DNA from 3 places in the Burkholderia humptydooensis genome. Region 2 is predicted to be linked to each of the others. Evidence: predicted binding sites of a transcription regulator. Region 2 holds the regulator's gene; each other region holds the start of a gene.
What was found. The regulator LexA, encoded in region 2, represses DNA repair genes until DNA is damaged. The targets are predictions, from matches to a motif close to ACTGTATNNNNATACAGT.
Positions count from the first base shown of each region.

Region 1: a site for LexA is predicted at 2,750-2,767, ahead of AQ610_RS24050 (CppA family protein). Genes of this name have one in related genera too.
Region 3: a site for LexA is predicted at 1,451-1,468, ahead of AQ610_RS05760 (PA0069 family radical SAM protein). Genes of this name have one in related genera too.

Region 1 covers NZ_CP013382.1:1,131,207-1,136,291, forward strand. Annotated here, with positions in the region: gene AQ610_RS24025 (ArsR/SmtB family transcription factor) at 1-332, shown strand, start outside; gene AQ610_RS24030 (YeeE/YedE family protein) at 322-753, shown strand; gene AQ610_RS24035 (DUF6691 family protein) at 759-1,181, shown strand; gene AQ610_RS24040 (GNAT family N-acetyltransferase) at 1,241-1,699, shown strand; gene AQ610_RS24045 (DUF3079 domain-containing protein) at 1,945-2,157, opposite strand; gene AQ610_RS24050 (CppA family protein) at 2,467-2,739, opposite strand; gene AQ610_RS24055 (copper chaperone) at 3,154-3,927, opposite strand; gene AQ610_RS24060 (tyrosinase family protein) at 3,942-5,085, opposite strand, start outside.
Region 2 covers NZ_CP013380.1:2,294,051-2,299,135, reverse strand. Annotated here, with positions in the region: gene nodI (nodulation factor ABC transporter ATP-binding protein NodI) at 1-410, opposite strand, end outside; gene AQ610_RS10330 (universal stress protein) at 640-1,131, shown strand; gene AQ610_RS10325 (DUF2939 domain-containing protein) at 1,429-2,169, opposite strand; gene AQ610_RS10320 (hypothetical protein) at 2,207-2,533, opposite strand; gene lexA (transcriptional repressor LexA) at 2,598-3,245, opposite strand; gene AQ610_RS38100 (hypothetical protein) at 3,249-3,422, shown strand; gene AQ610_RS10310 (sulfate ABC transporter substrate-binding protein) at 3,526-4,563, shown strand; gene cysT (sulfate ABC transporter permease subunit CysT) at 4,694-5,085, shown strand, end outside.
Region 3 covers NZ_CP013380.1:1,250,596-1,255,680, reverse strand. Annotated here, with positions in the region: gene AQ610_RS05770 (NINE protein) at 1-428, shown strand, start outside; partial or broken gene AQ610_RS05765 (PA0069 family radical SAM protein) at 477-1,379, opposite strand; gene AQ610_RS05760 (PA0069 family radical SAM protein) at 1,492-2,571, shown strand; gene AQ610_RS32750 (helix-turn-helix domain-containing protein) at 2,633-2,860, opposite strand; gene AQ610_RS05755 (HAD domain-containing protein) at 3,052-3,573, shown strand; gene AQ610_RS35820 (hypothetical protein) at 4,305-4,748, shown strand; gene AQ610_RS35815 (hypothetical protein) at 4,844-5,085, shown strand, end outside.

The sequences.
Region 1 (5,085 bases), on a different replicon from region 2:
CGTCGATCGACTTGTCCGAGATGCGTGCGTCGGCCGACGCCGCGTGCGCGCTGCTGAAGGTGCTGTCGAATCCGGATCGGTTGCTGATGATGTGCGAGCTTGCGCAGTGCGGCGAGCTGTGCGTGAGCGACATCGAGGCGCGGCTCGACATCCATCAGCCAACGCTGTCGCAACAACTCGGCGTGCTGCGCGAGCACGCGCTCGTCGAAACGCGGCGCGACGGCAAGAACATCTACTACTCGCTCGCGAGCGAGCCGGCGGTCGCCATCATGGCCGTGCTCTACGAGCAGTTCTGTGCAACCAACAAGAAGGGGAAGCGCCGTGGCCGTTGATCTCGTTCATTTCACGCCGGGCCTGTCGTTCGCGGGCGGCCTGTTGATCGGCTCCGCCGCCGCGCTGCTCGTGTTCTTCGACGGCCGCATCGCCGGCATCAGCGGCATTGTCGGCGGGCTGCTCGTCGGCCGGCGCAGCGATGCCGGATGGCGCGCGGCATTTCTCGTCGGCCTGATCGCGGCCGCGGTCGTCGCGAGCGCGCTCGATTGGTTTTCGATGCCGGCCGTCGACGCCGGCTGGGCGAGGGTGCTCGCGGGCGGCGTGCTCGTCGGCATCGGCACGCGCTATGCAGGCGGCTGCACGAGCGGACACGGCGTTTGCGGCATCTCGCGCGGAGCGCTGCGCTCGATCGTCGCCACCGCGGTGTTCATGGCCGCGGGCATTGCGACGGTGTTCGCGCTGCGTCACGCGTTCATATAGGTGACATGAGCGTGTTGTTTGCATTCCTGTCGGGCTTGCTGTTCGGCGCCGGGTTGCTGCTGTCCGGGATGGCGAATCCTGCGAAGGTGCAGGGCTTTCTCGATCTCGCCGGCAATTGGGACCCGTCGCTCGCATTCGTGATGGCCGGCGCGATCGCGGTCGGCTCGGCCGCATTCGCGTTCGCCAGGCGGCGCAAGCGTTCGTTGCTCGGGCTGCCGATGCAGATTCCGCCGCGCGGGGCCGTCACGCTCAGGCTCGTCGCGGGCAGCGCGGCGTTCGGCGTCGGCTGGGGGCTCGTCGGCTTTTGTCCGGGGCCGGCCGTCGTGTCGCTCGGCCTCGGTGGCGCGAAAGCATTCGGTTTCGTCGCGGCGATGCTGATCGGGATGGCGGCGTTCGAATGGATCGAGCGTTTCAGGGCGAAGCGTTGAGCCGTTGAGCGCAGCGGCCAGCGGCCTGACGCGCGGGCGACGCCGCCGCGTTCAGTGCCCTGCGTCTCGTTGCGATCGACACGTCGCCGACCGCAATATGGCCGACGCGTGCCGAAGAGGCGGGGCGATCGATGACGGAAGTCGAGGCGCGGCTTCGTGCATCCGGCACGCAGGCGGTGTTCGGCGCGTTGACCGCCGATGGTGAATTGATCGGCATCGCTGGCGTGCGCAGGGAAGCGCTCGCGCAAATCAACCATAAGGCGACGCTTTGGGGCGTGTTCGTTGCGCCCGCGCATCGCGGCAACGGGCTCGCGCGGCGTCTGGCCGATATCGCGTTGATGCATGCATCGCGCGATTGGGGCGTCGCTCAGGTCAATCTATGCGTGAACGCGGAGAACGAACCCGCGAAGGCGCTGTATGCGTCGCTCGGATTCGAGACGTTCGGCGTCGAGCGGCGTGCGATGCGTGTCGGCGATCGATTTTATGACGAGCAGCACATGGTCAGGGTGCTTCGTTGACCGCGGTGCGCTTGATGGCCGGGATGTAGCGGCCGCATGGGCTGTCGTGTTGCGGTCGCACGTCGACCGTTCCGCGCTCGCGCCGATCATGCGAATCGGCCTGAGTCCGGCCTGAGCCGAATATCGGGCGATGAGCGGCTTGCGCCCGCACGAAGCACGCGGGCCGCATCTTTGCTTGTTTCGCGGCGGCGGCCTGTTCATCGAATGAATTTCCGCTGGCTAGCGCGCCCGGTCGCGGCGCGGCGTCACCGGGCGGTTGCTTGCGTCTGTTGCATGTGCTGCTGCGCCGCCTCGTTTTCCTGCTCCCATTCGTACCAATCGTCGCCGAGCAATTCGATCGGGTGTTGAGTTCGGTCGGAGCCGTTGCCGCATGACAGCGCGTCGACTGAACAATATTGGTCGCATCCCCAGCAATTGCGTTCGGGGTGTTTCGGATGCAGCGGGAATTTCTTCGCCATGCCGGGGTGCCTCGCAAAATGCGTTGGAGGGTGTCGCGGCGAGCGATGTCAGACGGCGCCTCGTAGGCGGGGTAGAAGGCTGGGAAAGGCGCGACGCGCGCACGGCTTCGTGCGTGGTGAACTGACAGGTATTTCCTGTCGCCGCGACCAGCACATTTTGTCGATCGGGCGACACGCGTTCCTTGATGTCGCGCATGGAATCACAAGGTGCGACGCCGCGCCGCGTGGCGTCGCACCCGGCGGCGGCGCCGGCCGTCTTCGTTCGGCCGCGTTCGCGTCGATCGAACGGCCGGACACGACGCCTGCTGCTTACCGGCTTGCCGCATGTGTGGCGAGGTGCTGCCGGATCAGCGTCAGGTAGCGGTCGCCCACCGTGTGATCGACTTCGGCGCGCCGCGCCGGATAGCGCAGCGAGATCGGCGGCCAGACACCCAGGTAACGGCAGACCGCCGACAAGTAAGGCTTGCGGACGCGCCCCATGTGCCGCGCCGCGCGCTCCACGCGCTCGTCGCCGACCTGGTTGCGCAGCCAGGCGAGGATTTGACGATCGGTATCGTTGACGATGCGAATCAGGTGCTCCATCGGACACCTCACTGGTTAAAAATACAGTGCTGTTAATTTATCCAGTATTTTGCCGGTGCGCAACTACATTAAATAGGGTGCGAATTAGGGCGCAAAGGGCGTCGGCAATCGGAAAGGCGCGTCGCGCGGCGCGAGGCCTACGCGGCGGGGAAGTGCGCGGAGAGGCCGGGCGGAAAGAATCGCCCGGTCGGGCGAGGCGGGTTCGGTCAGTCGCGCCGTATCCGATGCCAATTCAAATGGATATGACAGGCCGGGGAGGTGCTGCGACGAACGAATCTCGCGGGCTGCGTCAATCGTCTGACGCAGATCCGCTCGTCGGCAACTGAACATCGGCGCGGCTGCGAGCGAGGCGTGACGAACGCGAAGCGGCGCGATTTCCGCGAGCGATCATTCGAGGCCAATCACCCGTGAACGTCAGACGGACAGGCGCAGCGACGCCAGTTTTGCGCGCACTTTCGCCGCAGCGATGCGCATGGCCTTGCCGGGGCCGCGGCATCGCCATGCGGGCGTCGCCGGCCGTTCGAGCCGTTCGGCGACGATGAAGCACATCACGGCGATCGTCGCCGGCACGTGCGCGTGTCCGGCCAGCAGCGGGAGCAGCATCAGCGCCCAGCAATTTCCTGCGCACGACACGCCGCTCGCCAGGCCGAAGCGCAGCGCGTCGCGATCGGCGGCCACGCCGAACGCCGCCAACGGCGGCCGGCGGTGGCAGACGTTCAGGAACCCCTGCTTGGCGGGCGAAGCCTGCCAAAGCAGCGCGAGCGCAAGCCCGGCGCCCGTTCGCGCGACGGGGCCAGGCATGACCCAGGTGAAGGCGATCGCGACGATCTGCAAGCCGATCCACGCGGCGAGCCAGACGGCCGCATAACCTGCGACGAAGAGGAGCGCCGCCCGCATCCGGCGTCGCGCGAAACTGCGCTCCAGCACGTGCCGAAGCGGCGCTGCGGCGAGCGGCGCCATCATTGCCGCAACCATCATCACGGAGTCCGAAGCGAATTTCGACGGCGAGTTCGACAGATACGCCAGACGGAGCCACGTCGCGAGCGGCACGCGCCAGTCACCTGCGATCGAGCAGAGCGCGGGCGGCGTCAGGCCGCCCGCGCCGACGATCAACGCGGACCACGCGATCAGGCTGACCGACACGAGCGCGACGAGCGGCGCGTCGAGCCGTCGCCCGGCGTGTTTCATCGTCGCCCCCCGCGTCAGGCGCTTTGCCGATACACGCTGATGCGGCCGATGCTCACCTTCGATTCCTCCGCCACCGGCGTCACCGCGATGAGCCGCACATCGAGCTGGGACTGTGGCAGCGCGCCGGCGAGATGCAGCGCATCGATCACGTGTGAAATCTCAAGCACGAACGTCACGCCGTCGCCCGCGTGCCCGTCCTCGGCCACCGTCGCCTTGCTCACGCCGAAGAGCGCGATGCAGCCGGCCAGATGGTCGGGATACTTCGCGGGGTCCTCGCCTTCCGGAACGTTGACGTAGACGTTGAGGACCGTGGCGTCGTCGAGACCGCGGACATTCTCGAGATTCAGGAAGACCCGGTCGGGCGTGGACGACGTCGCGGCGGCGGTCGCCTTCAGATTGGCGGTGAGCTTGCGGTGCACGTCGGCGTCGAGCTTGACGGACGATCGCGCCTCCAAGCCTCGCACCGGCAGGTTCTGGTCGCTTGCGCCGAACAGCTCGACGGTCCTGGGATCGGTCACGGCAAAGTCCTCCTTCGGCGTTTCGGCCGTCGCCCGCGCGCGCAGGCGAGTCAGGCGCGCAGCCGTCGGCGGCGTTTTGGTCGGCGCCGATACGTCGTCGTAAGCATAGCCGAGCTTCGAGAGATCGCTCATCTCTCCCGGCGTGTAGGTCCGGTTTTCTCCGTGCGGCATCGGCATCCTGAAAGGCCGCTCGCCGATGGCCGCCGGACCTTTCAGCCAATTCACCGCGGTCGGATCGACGTGCGTCGGAGGATTTCTTCGCCAGACTTCCCACAGCCGGTCGATGTTCGCGTGATGGAGCCAGAAGATCGGATCGAGGCCCGCGATGTCCGGGTGCGACATCAATCCGGGCAGGCCCGTCGCCCGATTTCTCCCGCCGACGATGCCATGCACCGCGTCGTGCGGCTGCGTCTCGATGCCGCCGTGGACCCGGCCGCTGTGGCTGAAGCCCGTGTCCACCCCGCCGAATCCGGTGCTGCCTCCGCTTGCCACGCCTTCGAAATCGGGATCGCCGAGCGCGTTCATGTTGATCCACTTGGTCGGCACGTAGACCTCGCCGTTGTTGTACGGGCCGTAGCGCTGCTTCACGTACAGCGGATTGTCGCCTTTCCCGTCCGGCCAGTCGGGCGATGCGAAGGCC
Region 2 (5,085 bases):
AGCTCGCCCACCTTCGCATCCGCCTTGTTTTCGAGTTTCGCAAACTCGAGCAGCGGCGGCACGAGCGCGCGCGCCTCGTGCGCGGCGAGCCCGAAGTAGCGGGCGAACACGAGCAGGTTCTCGCGAACGGTGAAGTCGGGGTCGAGGTTGTCGAATTGCGGCACGACGCCGACGCGCCGCCGCGCATGCCGCGCGCGGGACGGCACGGGCTCGCCGCACAGGCTGATCGAGCCTGCGTTCGGATGCGTGATGCCGAGCAGCATCTTGAGCGTCGTCGTCTTGCCGGCGCCGTTCGGGCCGAGCAGGCCGAAGCATTCGCCGGGCTGCACATGAAACGACAAGCCGTTGACGACGAGCTTGTCGTCATAGCGTTTCTCGACTTGTTGAAAATCGATCGGTGCGACAGACATGGGCAAGTGACTTTCAATTGGAATCGTGCGACACGAACGGGCCATTCTAGTGCATCGGCCGTATCGCTTCAGCGCGTTTGCATTGTCCCGGCGCAGATGTCGCTGCTTCCTGCGTCGCATCATCGCGCTTTCGCGGTGCAACGCGAATCAGCGTTTTCCAGCGCTTGCATCTGGAATTGCGGCGCAGCATGATGAATCCGTGCGCGAGTCGCGCATTGGGGAGGCCGAAATGGCTAGCTACAAGAAGATTCTGCTGTGCTACGACGGCACGCTCGAAGGCCGCAAGGCGTTGCGATGCGGCGCCGATCTGGCGCTCGATCTGAAGGCGGAGACGCACCTGCTGTCGGTCGTCGACATGCGCTCGAGCATTGCGCAAAGCGCCGGCCTGCTGACCGACGTCGCGTGCAGCCGCTTCGAGGAAACCGCGCGGGAGATCCTGCAAGAGGGCGTCGACTGGCTGACCGAGCGTGGCGTGCACGCGCAGGGGCATTTCGCGTTCGGTTATCCGATCGACGAGATCGCGAATCTCGCGACGAAGCTGAACGTCGATCTCGTCGTGGTCGGCCATCGTTGCCGCAGCGGCTTGTCGCGGTGGTGGATGGGCTCCGGCAGTACGCAACTGCTCGACCGCGTGTCGTGCAGCATTCTGGTGGCGTGTTCGTCGCCTGCCGAGCAGAAAGCGGAAAGCGCGAAGGACGCGGCCGCGACGACCGGACACTGACGAGCCGCCGGCGCGGCGGTGGGCGAACAGGAATTGACGGATCGAGGGGGCGGCCGAGCGGTCGGGGCCGGCGTTGGCGGTTCTTCTTGGCCGCTGACGCTCGGGATTGGCTCGATCGGGTAAACGGCCCGCGCCGGTTCCGGCCCGTTCTCAGTGAAGGGCCCGCGGGCGGGTATCCCGGCGGTTTGCCGCGTGGCCGTTTGCTTCGCGCGGCGGTTTGTAGCGGTTTGCTTTGATGCGCGGCGCAAGTCGCCGTCAGATCGCGCGCGGCCGACACGCTCGCGCCCCGAGTCGGATTCAATCGTCGTGTAAATCGACTGCCGACAATTTCCAGCCCAAGACCCCGCTGCGACGAAAGACCGCAGCATAACGCGCGCTGCCGTCGTCGCGGCGATACGTGACGACGAATTCGTCGAAGCTTCGATAGCCGGCGCTTGTTTGCGGCGATGGGCCGGACGGCGAGCCCGACGCGGCGGCCGGCATATCGGGCGCGGGCGCCGATGCGGTTTGCGCCGCCGCGCCGCTTGCCGCAGGAGACGGGCTGCGCGCCGCGTCGGCGTTGCCTGCGCTGCCCGGCGGCGCGCCTGCGCCGGCTGAGGCCGTCACGGCCTGGCTGGCCGCTTGATCGCCGGGCCGATTCAACTCGGGCGGCCGTTGTCCGGGCCGCGCGCGCGGCGGCAGGCCGCTCATCAGCGCGGCGACGCCTTCAGGCGTCGCATAGGCGTCGACCAGCGGGCCAACGAGCGCCGAGCCGATCATCGCGCCGATGATCGCGAGCGGGTTGTCGCGCTTTTGCGCGTCGATGCGCCGCATCAATTCATCGGTCAGTTGCTGCTTCAGGCTGATCCGCAGCGCGGGGAAATCGACATAGGCGCTGATCGCCTGCGCGTCGCGCGCGTCGATTGCCTGCCTCATCTGCCTGAGCGCGAGATAAGGCGACGCGTACGCATACACCACCGCGGCAGCGGCGACGATCAGCGCCACGACGACCGACGCCGGCTTCAGGAAACGCCCTCGCAGGCGTGCAGTGGAATTCAAGCGGTCTCCCCCGACGAAACGAACGGGCCCTGGTCCGTTACAGACCTTGCTGCGTCAGCGAACGTTCCTCGGCGATGCATCGATCGATCATTCGGCAGATCGCGTCGACCGTGCCGACCATGATGAATCGCGACGGCCCGTGATAGACGCGAACCGGCGCACGCCGCGCGGGCTCCGCATGATGGAGCGAGCCGTTCAGCGACACACGTGCGAACGCCGGGAGCGCGGACGGCAGCAGCGACGGCTGGGCGTTCGCATTGTCGCGCGAATGAGCGGCGACGAGCGGCGCGCACGGCGTGCGACCGCGCAGATGGCGCAGACGGCCGAATTGGCGGAAGGGCAGCAGGCGGGCGAGGCGTTCCATGAGGTTCTCCAGATCCAGTCGAATGGCGGATAGACGGGCGGGGCCGCGGCTGGCCGAAAGGCGGTCAGAACTCGCCCGGGCGGATCAGCCCGACGGCGATGCCTTCGAGCGCGAATTCCGCGCTGCCGGCCTTCACGAAGATGTTCTCGTAGTCGGGGTTCTCGGCGATCAGCTCGATGCCGCCCGGCCGGCGCTTCAGGCGCTTGACCGTGACGTCGTCGCCGAGCCGCGCGACGATGATCTGGCCGTCCTTCGCCTCGGTGCGCTTCTGCACGGCGAGCAGATCGCCGTCGAGGATGCCGGCGTCGCGCATCGACAGGCCGCGCACCTTCAGCAGGTAATCCGGCTTGCTCGAGAAGAGCGCGGGATCGCAAGCGTAGTGCTGCGAGATGTGTTCCTGCGCGAGGATCGGGCTGCCCGCCGCGACACGGCCGACGAGCGGCAGCGACAACTGCATCAGCGCCGCGTGCGGCAGCGTTAGCTGATGCGGCGCATCGTCGATGCCGAGCAGGCGGATGCCGCGCGACGCGCCCGCCGCCAGTTCGATCACGCCCTTGCGCGCGAGCGCCCGCAAGTGCTCCTCGGCCGCGTTCGGCGAGCTGAAGCCCAGCTCGGCGGCGATTTCCGCGCGCGTCGGAGGAAAGCCCGAGCGCTCGATCGCGCGACGAATCAAGTCGAACACTTGCTGCTGGCGGGCGGTGAGTTTGATCATGGCATGACTGTATGGATAGACAGTGAGCTGTATTTTTATACAGTATCGCGGGAAATTCAAGCGTTACTTGAAGTTCGGCGCTATCGCGGCGATTCCGCCGCGATCCGGCTGCGTCGAAGCGGCGCTTCGGACGCGATAGTCGTCGATTGGGCGCCCCTTACCACTTTTGAGTATTAAAAAATGAGGAACGATTATTTTTAATGATGAAACCTGTTCGTTAGACTGGCCCGGCATCGCAAACAAACCGCAACGAACGACCCACGCATTTGGAGAACAACGGATGGTCAAGCGCAACACGGGGCTGGCAGGCGGCGCGCGCCGTCTCATCGCATCATTCGCGCTCGGCGCGGCGGCGGCGCTTGGCGCGCTCACGCCGGCGCTCGCGGAAACGACGTTCCTGAACGTCTCGTACGACCCGACGCGCGAGCTCTACCAGGACGTCAATCAGGCGTTCGGCAAGGCGTGGAAGGCGAAGACGGGCGAGACGGTGAACTTCAAGCAGTCGCACGGCGGCTCGGGCGCGCAGGCGCGCTCGGTGCTCGACGGCCTGCAGGCCGACGTGGTCACGCTCGCGCTCGCGTATGACATCGACGCGCTCGCGAACAAGGGCCTCATCGACAAGGACTGGCAGAAGCGCCTGCCGGACAACGCGTCGCCATACACGTCGACGATCGTGTTTCTCGTGCGCAAGGGCAATCCGAAGGGGATCAAGGACTGGGACGACCTCGTGAAGCCGGGCGTGTCGATCGTCACGCCGAACCCGAAGACCTCGGGCGGCGCGCGCTGGAACTACCTCGCCGCGTGGGCGTACGCGCAGCACAAGCCGGGCGGCAGCGCGCAGACGGCGAAGGATTTCGTCACGAAGCTGTACAAGAATGCGGGCGTGCTCGATTCGGGCGCGCGCGGCGCGACGACGAGCTTCGTGCAGCGCGGCATCGGCGACGTGCTGATCGCGTGGGAGAACGAGGCGTTCCTGTCGATCAAGGAATTCGGCGCCGACAAGTTCGAGATCGTCGTGCCGTCCGCGAGCATTCTCGCGGAGCCGCCCGTGGCGGTCGTCGACAAGGTCGTCGACAAGAAGGGCACGCGCAAGCTCGCCGACGCGTACCTGAATTTCCTGTACAGCAAGGAAGGGCAGGAGATTGCCGCGCGCAACTACTACCGGCCGCGCTCGAAGGACGTGCCGGCGGCGCTCACGAAGCAGTTCCCGAAGCTGAAGCTGTACACGGTCGACGACACGTTCGGCGGCTGGACCCACGCGCAGAAGACGCATTTCGCCGACGGCGGCGTGTTCGATTCGATCTACAAGCCGCAATGAGCGAGGGCGGGCGGCGCGCCGCACGGGCGCGCCGTTTCGCGACAACACGATATCGGGCCGGCGGACGCGCGTTGCAGCGCGTCCGCCGAGCCGTTGGACCCATGTGCATCACCCTGGAAGAGCATTCCGCATGACGACGTTCACCTTCCGCAAGCCGAGCGCGCTGCCCGGATTCGGCGTGACGCTCGGCATCACGCTGGCCTACCTGAGCCTCGTGGTGCTGATTCCGCTCGCCGCCACCTTTCTGAAGACGGCCACGCTCACGTGGGACCAGTTCGTCGCCGCGACGACGTCGCCGCGCGTGCTCGCGTCGTACCGGCTGACGTTCGCGGCCGCGCTGGGCGGCGCGCTCGTCAACGCGGTGTTCGGCTTTCTCGTCGCGTGGGTGCTGGTGCGCTACACGTTTCCGCTCAAGCGGCTCGTCGACGCGATCGTCGATTTGCCGTTCGCGCTGCCGACGTCGGTCGCGGGCATCTCGCTCGCGGCCGTCTACGCGCAGAACGGCTGGATCGGCGGCCACCT
Region 3 (5,085 bases), 1.0 Mb from region 2:
AGACGCTCACCGCACTGCTCGCTTTCCTGCTCGGCTCGCTCGGCGCGCACCGCTTCTATCTGTACGGCTGGAAGGACCTCGCAGGCTGGGCACACCTGCTCGCGACGATCGTCGGCATTCCCGGCTTCCTGCTGCTCGCGGCATCGGGGCGGGCCGCCGCGCTTGGCTGGTGGCTCGCCGCGCCCGGCGCGATATCGCTGCTCGCCGCGTTTCTCGCGGCGCTCGTCTACGGACTGCGCGCCGACGACAAGTGGGACGCGCAATTCAATGCCGCGACGGGCCGCCAAAGCCGCTCCGGCTGGGGTGTCGTGTTCGTCGTCATCTTTTCGCTGCTGATCGGCGCATTCCTGCTGATGACCGGGCTCGCGCTCGCGTTCCAGACGTACTTCGAATCACAGGTCGAGGCCGCCAGGCAAATTTCGCAATGACGCATCCGCCGGCTCTGCCGGCGCGACACGACGCATCGCCCACGTCGCTCAGAACAGGCTGAGCTGCGACTGATCTTCCGAGTGGCCTTCCGCTTGCGCCGCCGTGCGCGGCCGCGCGAGCGACCGCGGCAGTTTCGAGCGCTGCGCGCAAAACTGCGAAAAATCGAGAATCCCTCGCGCGCGTTCGTTCAGCCCGCAGCGCTTGACCGCCATCCGGAAGCGCTGCTTGAGCAGATCGGCCCACATCCCTTCGCCCTTCATCCGGCGGCTGAAATCCGCGTCGTAATCCTTGCCGCCGCGCATGTCCCGCACACGCGCCATCACCCGCTCCGCGCGATCAGGGAAATGTGCGGCGAGCCATTCAGTGAAAAGCGGCGCGACTTCCCACGGCAGCCGCAGCACGATATAGCTCGCGTGCGTCGCCCCCGCGTCCGCGCACGCCTCGAGCACGCGTTCGAGATCCGGTTCGGTGACGAACGGAATCATCGGCGCGACGCTCACGCCGACCGGCACCCCGGCGTCGCGCAGCGCACGGATCGTTCGAAGCCGGCGCGCGGGCGTCGCCGCACGCGGCTCGAGCGCACGCGCGAGTTCGGGATCGAGCGTCGTGATCGTGACGGCCGCCATCACCTGCCGGCGCTCGGCCATCGGCGCGAGCAAATCGAGATCGCGCTCGATCAGCGGCGACTTCGTGATCGCGGCAAACGGCTGACCGTGGTCATGCATCACCTGGATCACCTGCCGCGTGATCCGCAGTTCGCGCTCGACCGGCTGATACGCGTCGGTATTCACGCCGAGCGCGATCGGCTCGGGCACGTAGCGCGGCTTCGCGAGTTCGCGCTCGAGCAACTCCGCGGCGTTCACCTTCGCGTAGATCCGGCTCTCGAAATCGAGCCCCGGCGACAGCCCGAGATAGCTGTGCGTCGGCCGCGCGAAGCAGTAAATGCAGCCAAGTCTTATACGTCACGCACCTTGTTCAGTACAGCCGCAAAGCTATACGAGGTTGCTACGCGCAGAAAATTACTGTACATATATACAGTAATACGATGGCAGAGTGATTGTTGTGAAAACCCAACAGATTGACTTCGTCAGGGGCAGAGGTGCGGCAACGAACCGAACGTCGAGGTTCGATGACTGGGAGCGTTCGCCTGATGATGAACGAGGAGCTGCAGACGCTGCCCAGGAGACCAAGACCGGCTGGCGCACAATAACTACCGAGGAGACAGCGCGGAGAATCATTTCTCGGAATCAATCCCCTGACATACCGTTCGACCAATCAATCAACCCCTACAGGGGCTGCGAACACGGGTGTTCGTACTGCTTTGCTCGCCCGACGCACACCTATCTTGGGTTGTCGGCAGGCCTCGACTTCGAAACGAAGCTATTTGCCAAGACCAACGCCGGGGAGCGACTTCGGCGTGAACTGTCTCGGGTCGGATACAAGCCGTCAGTCATCGCACTGGGAACAAACACCGACCCATATCAGCCGATTGAGCGCGAGCTGAAGATAACAAGGGGGATTCTGGAAATTCTGGAGGAGCATGACCACCCCGTGGCGATTACCACCAAATCTGCCTTGGTGACCCGCGACGCCGACGTCCTCGCACGAATGTCCCAAAAGGGTCTGGCTCGCGTGTTCGTCTCCGTCACCACGCTGGATGGGGCGCTCGCGAGAAAGATGGAACCCCGAGCCAACGCCCCGTTCAAGAGACTTGAAGCGATAAAAATCCTTGCGGATGCGGGAATACCGACTGGCGTTATGGTCGCTCCCGTGATACCTGCGCTGAACGACTTCGAAATTGAACGAATTCTCGAAAAGGCAGCAGACGCCGGGGCAGAAGCGGCTGGGTATGTAATGCTGCGCCTTCCACTAGAGGTTCGAGACCTCTTCGTCGAGTGGCTGGCGGTGCATTACCCGGACAAGCAGCGACACGTGCTGAGCCTGATTGAACAAGTGCGCGACGGTAACCTTAACGACTCGACGTTCGGTCAGCGGATGCGTGGCACCGGCATCCTGGCAGAGCTCATTCAGAAGCGCTTTTCGATGGCTTGTCGCCGGCTCGCCCTCAACACCCACCGACGGCAACTTCGCACCGACCTGTTTCATCAAGTCCAGGAGAAAACCCAACTATCCCTCTTTTAAGAACTAGCCGCCGGGTCCCCCCCACGCACACACTCTCTCAAACACTAGGCGACATAGCGGACTACCCTCGTGCAGCAACTTCAGCAAGTCTCAGTAGTTCCGACGCGGCGATGTCAAGCGCGTCGGCTAGGGCAAACAGTGAGTCAAGGGCGATTTTGCTCTGTCCGCGTTCAATCAAAGAGACGAAGTTCCGATGCAGGTTCGCTTTTTCAGCGAGCGCTTCTTGTGTAAAGCCCTTGGCAAGCCGGACTTTCCGAACGGCCTCCCCAAAGGCGGCGATACGGTCCATCTATCCCCCGACGTCAGACAATCGGGGAAGTGTCCCGGCACTTAGCGCAACAATCTACACAATATATTGTGCAAGACGCTTTGCGGCTTTACAATGCACAGTATATTGTGAATTGGCGCTGCTGGCAGCTACAAAGACCCGGGCCCAGCGGACGCACTGCTCCATCCTTTTCAATTCCAACCAAGACGGCCATGCGTTCAGTTCTTTTCCTGGATTACGACGGTTGCCTGCATCCCCACGATGTCTACCTCGTCGACGGGGTACCGGTCATGCGCAGAGACGGCCCGCAGCTATTCGAGCACGCCAACTTGCTCGCAGAACTGCTTGAGCCGTACCCCCAGGTGCAGATTGTTCTCAGCACGTCCTGGGTGGCTAAGTTCGGAATGATTCGGGCAACACTGTATTTGCCCGCAGCTCTGCAGCAGCGAGTCGTTGGGACGATATACGAGTTCCGTACTGACAAGACAGAGTGGGCCGAGCTCAGCCGGTTTGACCAAATCATGCGATATGTGAATGCAAATGACGTCAAGTCCTGGGTCGCTTTGGATGACGACAATAATTGTTGGCCCGAATGTTTTGAACGCCATCTCGTTTGCCCGATTCCCCGGCTCGGTCTCGGTGAGCCTCGCATTCAGAAGGAGCTTGCGGACAAGTTGCGGTCGGTCCATGACGCTGTCCAGCAGCGCCAGCGCCGTCAGCTCAACGAAGCTTGAGGCCTGTCGGGAGCTCTTGTGACGATATGGCAGTCGCGACCCGTAGCCGACATTCCGGAAATCGTGTTGCAGGCATGGCGAATTCTCGAGACCGATATCGGCGAGCGGCACTTTGTTGGCTTCCGCCCCGACCGAGGAACGGGGCGCGTGAGCTCTGCAATCGTTGAATGCGACATGCGCAATCGTGTCGGTGTAACCTGCTCCGGTCGCAGGTACGTACTCAATGGCCCTCCAGGTGCCGACCTTGAGGAAGGTGACTACACTTGGACTGCTTGGTGCCAAGTCAATCACATTAGCACCTACAGAGACGTAACCGACGAAATGCTCAAAGACTTGCGGTAGACCACATCGTCATGGCATCCGAAATCTTCTCCTGGGGTTATACCGCTTGGCGCTCGCAGCGTCCCAACGGTTTCGAAGTGTGCGGGTTTGTTGATGGTCGAGAGGTATCTGTTCTCTCAGACACGCCGGACTCTGCAGAGCGGCAGTTCTGTCGCGCTGCTCGCAGCGCATGGCTACGTCGGAAACTACGGCGTCTTTGTGGTCTGCCGGCGCGCGAATCAGTACCTCTTAGTTCAGCAGACACATATCAGGACGTCTCACTCGCCCGGATGCTCGCGGCCATCTTGAAAGGCACCGCAGAGGGGATGTGCCAGCAACTTGCAGGGGTGGTAGGTCGCCGACTTTAAAGGCCACCAGCAAGACTCCTTAAAACAAACAAGACGAAGTGGATGAAGAGATTAACGCTTGCGGCCACTGCGGCAGTTTTGATTGCGGGATGCGCTGTCACGCCTGGTATCGTCAATAAGCCAGCAGCCACCACCACAACTAAAACCGCCGCTGTCCAAAAGCCGACGACGCTCCCGACGCCGAAGGCGGTAGGAGCATCGAATCAATGCTTCATCCGCCATCCGAGCGGCTACGACGGTCTGCTGGTTTTCGGTGGTGTGAACACCCAAGGCCAATACCATTCGTGCGCCCCAGGTGCAACGTTGGAGATTACGCCCGCCTCGGCTGACTTCATCGGGGAACTCGTCTCCTACGTGTGCGACGCAAACAAGCCTGTCACCCAGACTCAGGTCCTGGACGGCACCGCAGTTCGGGTAACGTGTGTCTTTCGCGACAATGGCATCCCCCAGTATGTGCAAGGCGTTCACATGCAGGTCGTGCGATGAAGTACATGGTGGCAACAGCGGATAAGGCCTGCACAGCGGACGAGGAGACGCTGCTGACCACAGCCAACGCGGCCACCGAGCTGGGATGAAACGCAATGACGTTGTGGGACGATACTGAGCGACAAGCACTTGCCGCGACGCGTCAGATGACGCGGTCCGGCGAGTTGCTGAGCGAAACGGCGTTCCGCCGGCAACTCCGCGTCAGCGCGAGACGCTTCGCATGTCTGATTACGAACGGGAGTGTTTTTGCGATAGATGTCGATAGAGTCCAGTATTTTCCGGCGATACTCGCTGCCCGCGAGATTGACCTCCGACGTTTGCATTCAATCTGCCGCAT